2 regions of the Rhodococcus sp. RS1C4 genome follow, and region 2 is predicted to be linked to the other one. Evidence: riboswitches for the same ligand, from Rfam matches in the RefSeq annotation. Region 2 holds a riboswitch; the other holds the start of a gene.
What was found. A riboswitch is a leader RNA that binds a small molecule or an ion and turns the genes downstream of it on or off. The one in region 2 is predicted to bind ZMP and ZTP.
Positions count from the first base shown of each region.

Region 1 (4,761 bases), on a different contig from region 2:
CTTGGGATTTCGATGCGATCGTCGGAAACTTCATCGCGTCGAACGGTGGGCTCTATCAGGACGGCGGGAAATACGTATTCGCCGACGATCCAGCGTCCGTCGACGCAATCGAGTATGCCGTTGACCTCGTGAACGACGACCATGTTGCACCGTCGTCCGCGGACACGAACGACAATCTCGACTTCTCGCGAGATCAGTTCTTACAGGGCAAACTGGCAGTGTTCGAGTCCGGCGCATACAACCTCGCCAACATCTCCGAAGGCGCCGACTTCGAGTGGGGAATAACCCCGATCCCGGCGGGACCTTCCGGTCGGATCCCGGTGACCAACAGCATCATCGCTGCCGGCAACTCGGCGTCGGAGAACTCGGAGGCGACGCAGAAGGTTCTCGACTGGATCGGGAGCGAGGAAGGCAGTGAACCTCTCGGCGCCAACGGGGCTCTGATCCCGGCAGTGACCGGAGCTCAGCAGTCGTACTTCGATTTCTGGGCAAGCAAAGGCGTCGACGCCACGTTGTTCCCGGCGGGAGTGCAAGACGGGGTCTTGAAGAACGATCCGGTACCGGGGGCTCAGGCAGCATCGGCCGATCTCGATTCCGCGTTCAAGGAAATCTTCTCCGGGCGCGCGGGGGACATCCAGGAGGCGCTGAAAGTAGCTCAGGACAACGCAAACGAGCAGATATCCGGTTGAACGCCGAGCTCATCGATTCGCGTCGGGGCTCTGGCTGTTGGAAAGATGCAGGATCGATTGTGCAGCAGCTGCCTCGACGGTTTGAGCCAGCAATACGGCTATCGTCATCGGGCCCACTCCGCCTGGGACGGGGGTGATCCACCCTGCTCGCTCGGAGGCGCGATCGAATTCGACGTCGCCGACGTTGCCTGCGTTGTAGCCGGCGTCGACGACGACTGTGCCCGGTTCGATCCAGTCTCCGCGGATAAGTTCTGCGCGTCCGACGGCGGCGACGACGATGTCGGCTTCCGCGATTCGATCGGCAAGGTCCTCGGTATGGGAATGGCAGTACGTCACTGTCGCATTCTCGGCGAGGAGCAACATACCGACCGGCAAGCCGAGAATTGCGCTGCGTCCGACGACGACGGCGTGTTTTCCACGCACTTCGATTGCGTTGTCCTGCAGCAACCGGATGATCCCGCCGGGAGTACACGAACGAAAACCATTTCCATGCAATGCCATAGCTGAAAACGATGCGGAGGTGACACCGTCCACATCCTTTCCCGGCGCGATGGCGTCGAACGCTTGGCGTTCGTCGATGTGGGCGGGGACTGGATGCTGAAGGAGGATGCCGTGTACGTCGGTGTCGCTGTTCAACGAGTCGATAGCGTCGAGTAGTTCTTCGGTGGTGGTACTGGTGGGCAACTCGATTCGTCGGGATTCGATGCCCACGTCTGTTGCACGCCGCGCCTTCATTCGGACGTAGGTGTGGGACGCAGGATCATCGCCGACGAGGATGGTTGCCAGACATGGCGTGACGTCCGAAGCGAAGACGCTCGAACGTACTTCGTTCAGCAGAGCTTCGGCCGAGCGGCGGCCGTCCAGAATACGCGCAGTCAACATCTGCTCCTTCACACCGTTGTAGTGTGAAGCACCCAGGCGGACGACGCTTCAGGAAGATCAGCACTTCCCGGTGGTGAACCACCCTCGCCAGTCGTGCGTGGAACCTACTCTAACGCCCGAAGCCGGAGGGTGCATGAACGCGGACTGTCTGCTCTGCCTCGAGGTCGAAGGGAAGATCCCGCTGCCAGGTGGGGGGGGTACGAGACTCCGACGTCAGTGGCCTTTCATCTACCCGAGCAACCGAGCGGTGACGTGTTGCTCGGGCATCACCTGGTGGTGCCGAAGAGGCATGTCGACGATCATGGCGGACTCGACGAGAACGAGGCGGAGGACATCGGTCGGATCACTCGTGTCCTCTCCCGGGCACTGTCGGCCGCGGGGGCTCAACGCGTCTACGTTTTCTCGGTCGGTCATTCCTGGCCGCATCTGCATGTTCACCTCGTTCCTCGGTGGCCGAGCGTGCCCGAGGAAGTGCCGTGGCACGCGGTGAAGGACGAGCCCGGATCGCACCGAGTCGACTTCGCCACTGCTGCTTCGTTTGCCGAACGAATTCGCTTTGATTTGGGGTGATTTCAACCCTTGACGTAACACGCATCGATGGGTTGCATGGGCGGATGCCGAACGCACTGTCGCCGAGGTGTTGCGGGTCGATCTGACCCGCACCGACCATTCTTCACTCGACTCATGGAGCACACGCAGTGAAAACAATCATTCTTATCGGCATCGTGGGGCTTGCGGCCCAACTCGTCGACGGCGCACTCGGCATGGCGTACGGCGTCACGACGACGACGCTTCTGCTCGCCATCGGCACCAATCCCGCGGCCGCGTCGGCCACCGTGCATCTGGCGGAGATCGGCACCACGTTCATTTCCGGGCTGTCGCACTGGAAGTTCGGCAACGTCGACTGGAAGGTCGTTCGGCGGATCGCCCTACCCGGTGCGGTGGGTGCGTTCGTCGGAGCGACGGTTCTGTCCAACCTGTCCACCGAAGCCGCAGCTCCCGTCATGGCCTTGATCCTTCTGGGCCTCGGGTTGTACATCCTCATCAGGTTCACCGTCCAGGGGATTCCTCGGGGGAATCTCGGAAAGCCGCTGCGCAAGCGGTTCCTGGCGCCGCTCGGTTTGCTCGCGGGCTTCGTCGATGCCACCGGTGGAGGCGGGTGGGGCCCCGTGGGAACCCCGGCCATTCTCGCCAGCGGACGGCTCGAGCCTCGGAAGGTCATCGGCTCGATCGACACGAGTGAGTTCGTGATCGCGCTGGCGGCAAGCCTGGGCTTCCTGTTCAGCCTCGGCTCGCAGGGAATCAACATCAGCTGGGTCCTGGCGATCCTTGCCGGTGGCGTCGTGGCGGCTCCTCTCGCGGCCTGGTTGGTCCGTCACGTTCCGCCTCGGTTGCTGGGAGCCTCGGTGGGCGGCATCATCGTGCTCACCAACACGCGGAGCCTGTTCCGGAGTGGTTGGTTCGAGCTCAGCGGCGCAGTCCAGGCCACTGCGTACGTCACCATCGTCGTGGCCTGGGTGGGGTGCTTCGTGTTCTCACTGAAGGCGTACCTGCAGGACCGCGAGAACGAATCGGCGGACAAGATCTCGGAGGAGGCGAAGACCAATGCGGAGCAGGAAGTCGCTGTCTGAAATGGCCTCGATCGCCAGGTCAGCCCTGATCGGGTTCGGATCGACCATTTTCGCCGGCCTCACCACGTACGGCGAGTACCACCTCGGCGCGCACTGACACGCCGGAATTACGAACCTGCCCGATTCGAACCATTGACGAGGTTCTGTGCTGGTGGTGGACTTCGAGGATGCCATTCTTCGACGGGGCGCGGGGACCGATCTACTACCGGCACTGGGCCGCAGAAGTTCCGCGCGCGAACGTAGTGTTCCTCCACGGCTACGGGGAACATTCCGGTCTCTATCACCGGTTCGCGGATTCTCTGAGCGCCGACGGTATCGACGTGTGGGCGTTGGATCTGATCGGTCACGGGCTGTCGTCGGGGGACCGCGGGGACTTCGGGTCGTTGCGTGACCTGCAAGCGGACGCGGGCGCCCTCACCTCGCTGGCCAGGGTGGGCGTGCCCGACGTTCCTACCGTCGTGATCGGACACTCGCTCGGTTCGGTCGTCGCGACGCTGTCGGTGCTCGACGAGCCGGATCGCTACGTCGCCGCCGTGATCTCCGGTGCGACGCTGGCACCCATCCCGTGGTTGGACCCCGACAACGCTCGATTCGATCTCGATCCGAGTGAACTGTCGGCCGACCCGTTCTACCTCGACGCATTGATCAACGACCCGCTCGCATTCGTCAGTGCGGATTCGGGTCGACTGCTCGGTGCCGAGCTGCGGACGGCGTGGGACAGGTTCGACGCCGACCTGGCCGCACTGCGGGTGCCGACGCTCGCGGTGCACGGCGACGCCGACACGGTGTCGCCGATCGAGAACGTCCGGACCCGGGCGGGACGAGTTCGTGAACTCGAACTACGTGAGATCGCCGGCGCCAGGCACGACGTGCTGAACGAGACCGGGCATCGTCGAACCGCTGCCGTCGTCGCCGATTTCGTTCTCGAACGTGCCGATGCTGCATCACTTGTCGTCTACGAGGAGGAGCCGTCGTGGCGAGGCTGACGATCACCGACGCGCAACGGGCCGCCCTCGCCGATGCGGCCGCATTCCCGCTGCTCGACGCAATAGCCGGTCGACGGTCACGCCGTTTCCCTCTCGGTGGGAAGATCCCCGACGGTCCGCTGGCGTACGAGAGCACTCACCCGGTCATGCCGATCAGCGAGGTCGAGCGGGCTCTTCTGCTGTCGGTCGTCGGCGGAGTCACCGGGTGGCACTACGGCATCACCCGCCACGGTGGGTACGCGCCGAAGTTCCCCAACTACTCGGGGAGTGCTGTGGGAAGAACCTTTCCGTCGGCCGCCGGATTTCATACCAGTCAGCTGTTCTTCACCGACGACTCGGGAACGTACCTGCTCCCGACACGCGACACCCCACCGTCGCCCGGCGAGTTCGATATCGAGGAGTGGCTGAATCACACTGCGGATCAGTATGTTCGGCTCGGTGACACGCGACTGGAAATTCCGCGCGAAGAGCCCTACATGGAAGGTCACAACACCTGGATAGCCAACCATCCGGGAAGCTTGCTCGCGTTTCCCGTTGCCGACCTCTCCGAGCACCTGATCGCCAACCTGTCCT
Region 1 covers NZ_NOXZ01000028.1:35,279-40,039, forward strand. Annotated here, with positions in the region: gene CH289_RS13590 (ABC transporter substrate-binding protein) at 1-689, shown strand, start outside; gene CH289_RS13595 (bifunctional 5,10-methylenetetrahydrofolate dehydrogenase/5,10-methenyltetrahydrofolate cyclohydrolase) at 699-1,583, opposite strand; ZMP/ZTP riboswitch at 1,595-1,676, opposite strand; gene CH289_RS13600 (HIT family protein) at 1,788-2,141, shown strand; gene CH289_RS13605 (sulfite exporter TauE/SafE family protein) at 2,270-3,202, shown strand; gene CH289_RS13610 (alpha/beta fold hydrolase) at 3,370-4,188, shown strand; gene CH289_RS13615 (hypothetical protein) at 4,176-4,761, shown strand, end outside.
Region 1: another riboswitch for ZMP and ZTP. It lies ahead of CH289_RS13595 (bifunctional 5,10-methylenetetrahydrofolate dehydrogenase/5,10-methenyltetrahydrofolate cyclohydrolase); the one in region 2 lies ahead of CH289_RS10840 (GNAT family N-acetyltransferase).

Region 2 (4,761 bases):
TCCCGTAAGGCCTCCGTCAGTTCGGGGTGATTCTCGGCGAACTGCACATCCAGGGCGGTTACAGCCTGAGCTGCATCGTCCAGCAGTCTCATACCTGCGTTCGTCACCCGCAGCGTCGACGCGGCCCCGGCCTGCGCCGTGCCGTCGTCGACCAGGCCGGAACTGACAAATCCGGCGACCGCACTGTGCGCGCTCTGCACAGTGATGCGAGAGCGACGCGCAAGTTCACTGAACGAAATCCCAGGCGTACCGCGAATATGGCCCAGCAGCCCGTACTTCCGCGTCGTCAGCCCAAGCGGCTTCAGCGCCTCCGCGAACGCCGCATCCCACACCCTCGCCACCGTGAGCAACGTAATCGTGGGACTGAACGGAACAGGCGCGGACATACCGGCAGATTACCGACGGCCGGGTCGGTCCGTGTGGTGCGGCTCGAGAATTCGTGCTCAGTTGGTCAGATGCCCTGTATCACTGAGGCGAACTATCTGGCGATTGTGAAAGTAATCGTCCTCGTGCAATTCGGTGATGCTTCCGGGGCGACGCTGAACACGAAAGGTAGCCGAGCGATCCGATCGATATGCCTGCTCGAGGACCGCATCGGTGCAGTTACGGAATTTCAGCGACGCGGTGGAACGAATCGCATCGGGCGGGACCATCGTCGATCCCGAGGTGGTCCGTCACCTACTTCACCGACGGACGCGCCCGCTCGACCGCCTCAGCAAACGGGAAAAGAGGTCCTCGCCCTCATGGCCGAGGGCAGATCGAACTCCGAAATCGAAAGGTCTTTGGAACTCAGCGTCCCCGCTGTGAACAAGCACATCAGAAACGTCTTTCTCAAACTCGACCTTCCCAGCGACATCGACGGGCACCGGCGCGTACTCGCCGTCCTCACCTACCTGCGAGGCTGACGAATTCCCGAAGTGCCGCGGCGAATTTCTCCGGTTGGTCTTCCGGTATCAGTGTCCAAGAATTGTCGATCAGCACTCGACGAGAGTCGTGGAACAGGTTTTGCAGACGGTGTGCATGCTCCAGCGGCATCATTCGGTCTTCGGTTGCCCAAACGACGAGAACCGGTCGCGGGAACGACGCGAGTCGAGCAGCCCACTCCAGCAGTGTCGTTCGAGGAGGCGTCCCAGTGCAGAACTTACGTAGATCGCGTCGTATTTCGCGAGAGCGAGATGCCGGCGCGAACCAGTCGTCGAGAACCTCATCGGGAATCCCGGACTTACTGAGACCGCCCCACGTACGTTTGTCGTGTCGCACGAAGCGTGTTGCAAGACGCTTCAGGAACAGCGTCGTGCCGCCTGGGAATCGGCAGAGTGTCACCGCCGGTCGGGCGGGTCGCGCGGAAAATTGTCGAACGTCCACGGAGTCGGTGTAATGGATCGGGCCGGACGAAGTGTCGACATGCGGCATGGGTCCCCCGTTGACTGGTCATCCCGAACCTAGCCGACGCCGTGGGAAAATCGGTGTGAACTCGACCGTCGGGTAAGTTGACTCGCGGAGGAGACCGATGGGTACGTGATTACCCGATACCAGTGCACCAGGAGAGTGGGCATGTCGACGGCACCGAACGACACGAAGCGGATCGTCCGTGTCGGCGCACTCGTATCTGCATTGTCGATACTCTCCGGGTGCGCCGCCGACCAGGGCTCTGTCGATGCCGACCTCTATCCGGTACCCGTGGCCCCGGCTGCCATCGGTCAGGGAACGTTCATCAGGTTCGAGACCGGCTGGCGAAACGAAAGCTATCTCGCGGAAGGTATCGAGACTCGGTGCGCGCGGCGGGCCACCGTCGACAGCACCAGTTATTCTGCGACTACCAGTGCGTTCGATCTTTTCGACAGTGGAAGTGACAAACCTGGTCAAGACTTCAGTATCGATCTGGTCAGCTATCCGGAAGAGGCCGGCGCTGCAGTGCCTGGGCCTACGGCAAGCTTGACCATGGCCTACGTCAGCGAAGACGGTGTCCATCACGACCTCCGCGCGCTGGACAATCTGGTCATCGACATCCGCGAAGGCCCAGAGCCCGGGGTGGGATTCTCAGCCGTCGCCGATGTGTACGACTTGATGGAGAAATCCAATTCCGTTGCTGTCACGGGCTTCGTCCAGTGCAGCTCCATCGAAGAGTACTGAGCCCGTTCACAATCACCAACGTCAGCCAGGTTCAACTTGTTCAGCCCGTTCTGAGTCTTGGTTGGGCTGCAGTCATTCTTCACGAGTACTTGACGTGGTCGGCGGCGCTGGGTGGTGCAGTCGTCGTTGTATGCGCAGCGATGACCGTGCGAACGCGATCATCTCCCGAAAGACTGCGAGCGCGAAAGTAGGCCTATGACAACATCTTCAGATGTTTCTCGAAGAGTGTCACGCTGAACCATTTTCCGTCCTCGAATTCGCGACGACCGACTTCGGCGAAACCTTGACCGAGGTAGTACCGGCGGAGCGTAGGATTGGTTTCGGCGCAATCCAATCGAACACGCGAGATACCTGCGTCGGCTGCCGAGCGGGCCGCGTGGTCGAGCATGGCTGCACCCAGGCCAGTGCCCGCATGACAGCGATCGATGACGAGTCCGTGCACGTACAACGCGTCGCCGTCGTCGGGCCAGATCTCGGGGTCCGACCGTATCGTGCGCATTGCGGCCACGATTGTCGACGACCCGGGATACCGAGCGACGACGAACTCACCGCGCGAGACCTGCAGTCTAACGGTGGACAGCGGAACTTCACCCGGAGTCCACTGGTCGATCGAGCGAGATGCCAGCCAGTCCTCGGCAGCATGTCGAAGAGCCAAAATAGCTGTTGCATCGTCTGTTCGGGCGGCCCGCACGTCGAGCATGGGTCCTCTCTTTCACCGGTATCGGTGAAACACCCAGGCGGACGATGTTTCGCGTTCACAGGCTCCCTGATGGTGACCCATCCTTCGCCAGTCGCCTGCAGAAAAATGTAGCAGTGCCCAGGGTGGCGCTCGGTTAGTCTGGTCGCTGTGTCTTTCCGCATAATGCCTGTCGACGGACGATCCTGGCAGTCGTTCCGCGATCAGAGGTTGGAGATGCTGGCGGATTCACCGAAGGCCTTCGTCGAGACGCTCGACTCCGCGACGGCCCAGACCGACAACCAGTGGCAACAGCGCGCCGAGAGCACGAACTCGGCGTTGTCCTGCGGCTTCGCTGCAGTGGACGACACGGACGCGTGGCTCGGAATCATGCGTGCACGCATCGAGGACGGCAAAGTCTTCCTGCTCGGCGTCTACGTATCGCCGACGGCGCGTGGAGGGGGCGTCGCCGACGCACTGTTGCGCGAGATCGAGCAGTGGGTGTATCGACAAGGGCACCGTACCTTGATTCTGGAAGTCCACGAGGCGAACGGCCGGGCTCAGGCCTTCTACCGACGCATGGGGTTCGCAACCACAGGTGAGACCGTTCCCTATCCCTTGGCGCCGGACGAGCTCGAGATCGTCATGACGAAGCAGGTCGTGTGCGCAGGTTGAACTCTCGTGTTCGGGCCGTGTAGCGGTCGACGCACTACCCTTCGGGGTATGGAGTTCGATGACGCGCTCGCCGCCGCCGCCCCGGGACGGGTTACGCGAGACGCCGACGTCATGGCCTCGTATTCGGTCGATTGGACTCGGCGTTGGAGGGGACGACCGCGTGCGGTGGTGCGCCCCGAGTCTGCAGAGCAAGTCGCGGACGTGTTGAGAGCCTGCACCCAGCACGGGGTTGCGGTGACGGTGCAAGGCGGCAACACCGGGCTCGTCGGAGGTGCTGTTCCGTCCGATGGGAGTGTGGTTCTGTCGACGCGTGCGTTGCGCTCACACGGACCGGTCTCGGCGGACGGTTCCGTCACGGTCGGGGCCGGTGTCACTCTCGTCGAGCTCGAAACGCTTGCCGCCGAGGCGGGCTACACTGCAGGGTTGTCGCTGGCGTCGGGAGAGTCGGCCACCGTCGGCGGCGCCGCATCGACCAACGCAGGTGGGGCACGCGTGTTGCGCTACGGCTCGGCTCGCCATCGTATTTCAGGGCTCCGAGCCGTCATGCCCAGTGGCGATATCGTCGACCGTCGGACATCGCTGGTGAAGGACAACACGGGCTACGATCTGACGAATCTGCTGATCGGATCCGAAGGAACGCTCGCCGTCATCACCGACGTCACTTGGAAGCTGGTCCGTCCGCTGACCGACCACTTGGTGATAGCGATGTCGTTCCCCGATGTCCGAGCCGCTGTCGATGCCCTCCCGACGATCCTGCAGCTGCCCCGGATCGACGCCGTCGAATGGGCCGAAGGTGCCGCAGTGAGCCGCGTTGCGGAACACTCCGGTACACCGACACCATTACCCGCCGAGGGTTTCTGGGTGTTCGCAGAGATGGGTTCTTCTCTCGCATGCGCGGAGCCGGTGCTGGAGGCGTTGATGTCCGGCGGGCTGGACAGCAGCAGAATTGCGGTCGCGGAATCCGCTGCGGAACGTCGGGCACTGTGGTCGTTCCGTGAGCGAATCACCGAATCGATCTCTGTCGCTGGGGTTCCCGTCAAGCTCGATGTCGGTGTACCAGCCGAGCGGTTCGGAGAGTTCGTGGGCTCGATCACAGACGCAGTCCACTCAGTCGACATAGACGCTGTGCCCGTTCTGTTCGGTCACTTCGCCGAGAGCAACATCCATGTCAACATCCTGCCCGGCGCCGGGACATTCGCAGACGACGTTGCCGGAGCGTTGGAAGATGCTGTCCTGGAACTGGTTTTGAGTCATGGGGGCACGATCAGCGCCGAACA
Region 2 covers NZ_NOXZ01000023.1:19,107-23,867, forward strand. Annotated here, with positions in the region: gene CH289_RS10815 (MarR family winged helix-turn-helix transcriptional regulator) at 1-386, opposite strand, end outside; gene CH289_RS10820 (response regulator transcription factor) at 456-905, shown strand; gene CH289_RS10830 (hypothetical protein) at 1,555-2,133, shown strand; gene CH289_RS10840 (GNAT family N-acetyltransferase) at 2,327-2,833, opposite strand; ZMP/ZTP riboswitch at 2,858-2,938, opposite strand; gene CH289_RS10845 (GNAT family N-acetyltransferase) at 2,981-3,484, shown strand; gene CH289_RS10850 (FAD-binding oxidoreductase) at 3,533-4,761, shown strand, end outside.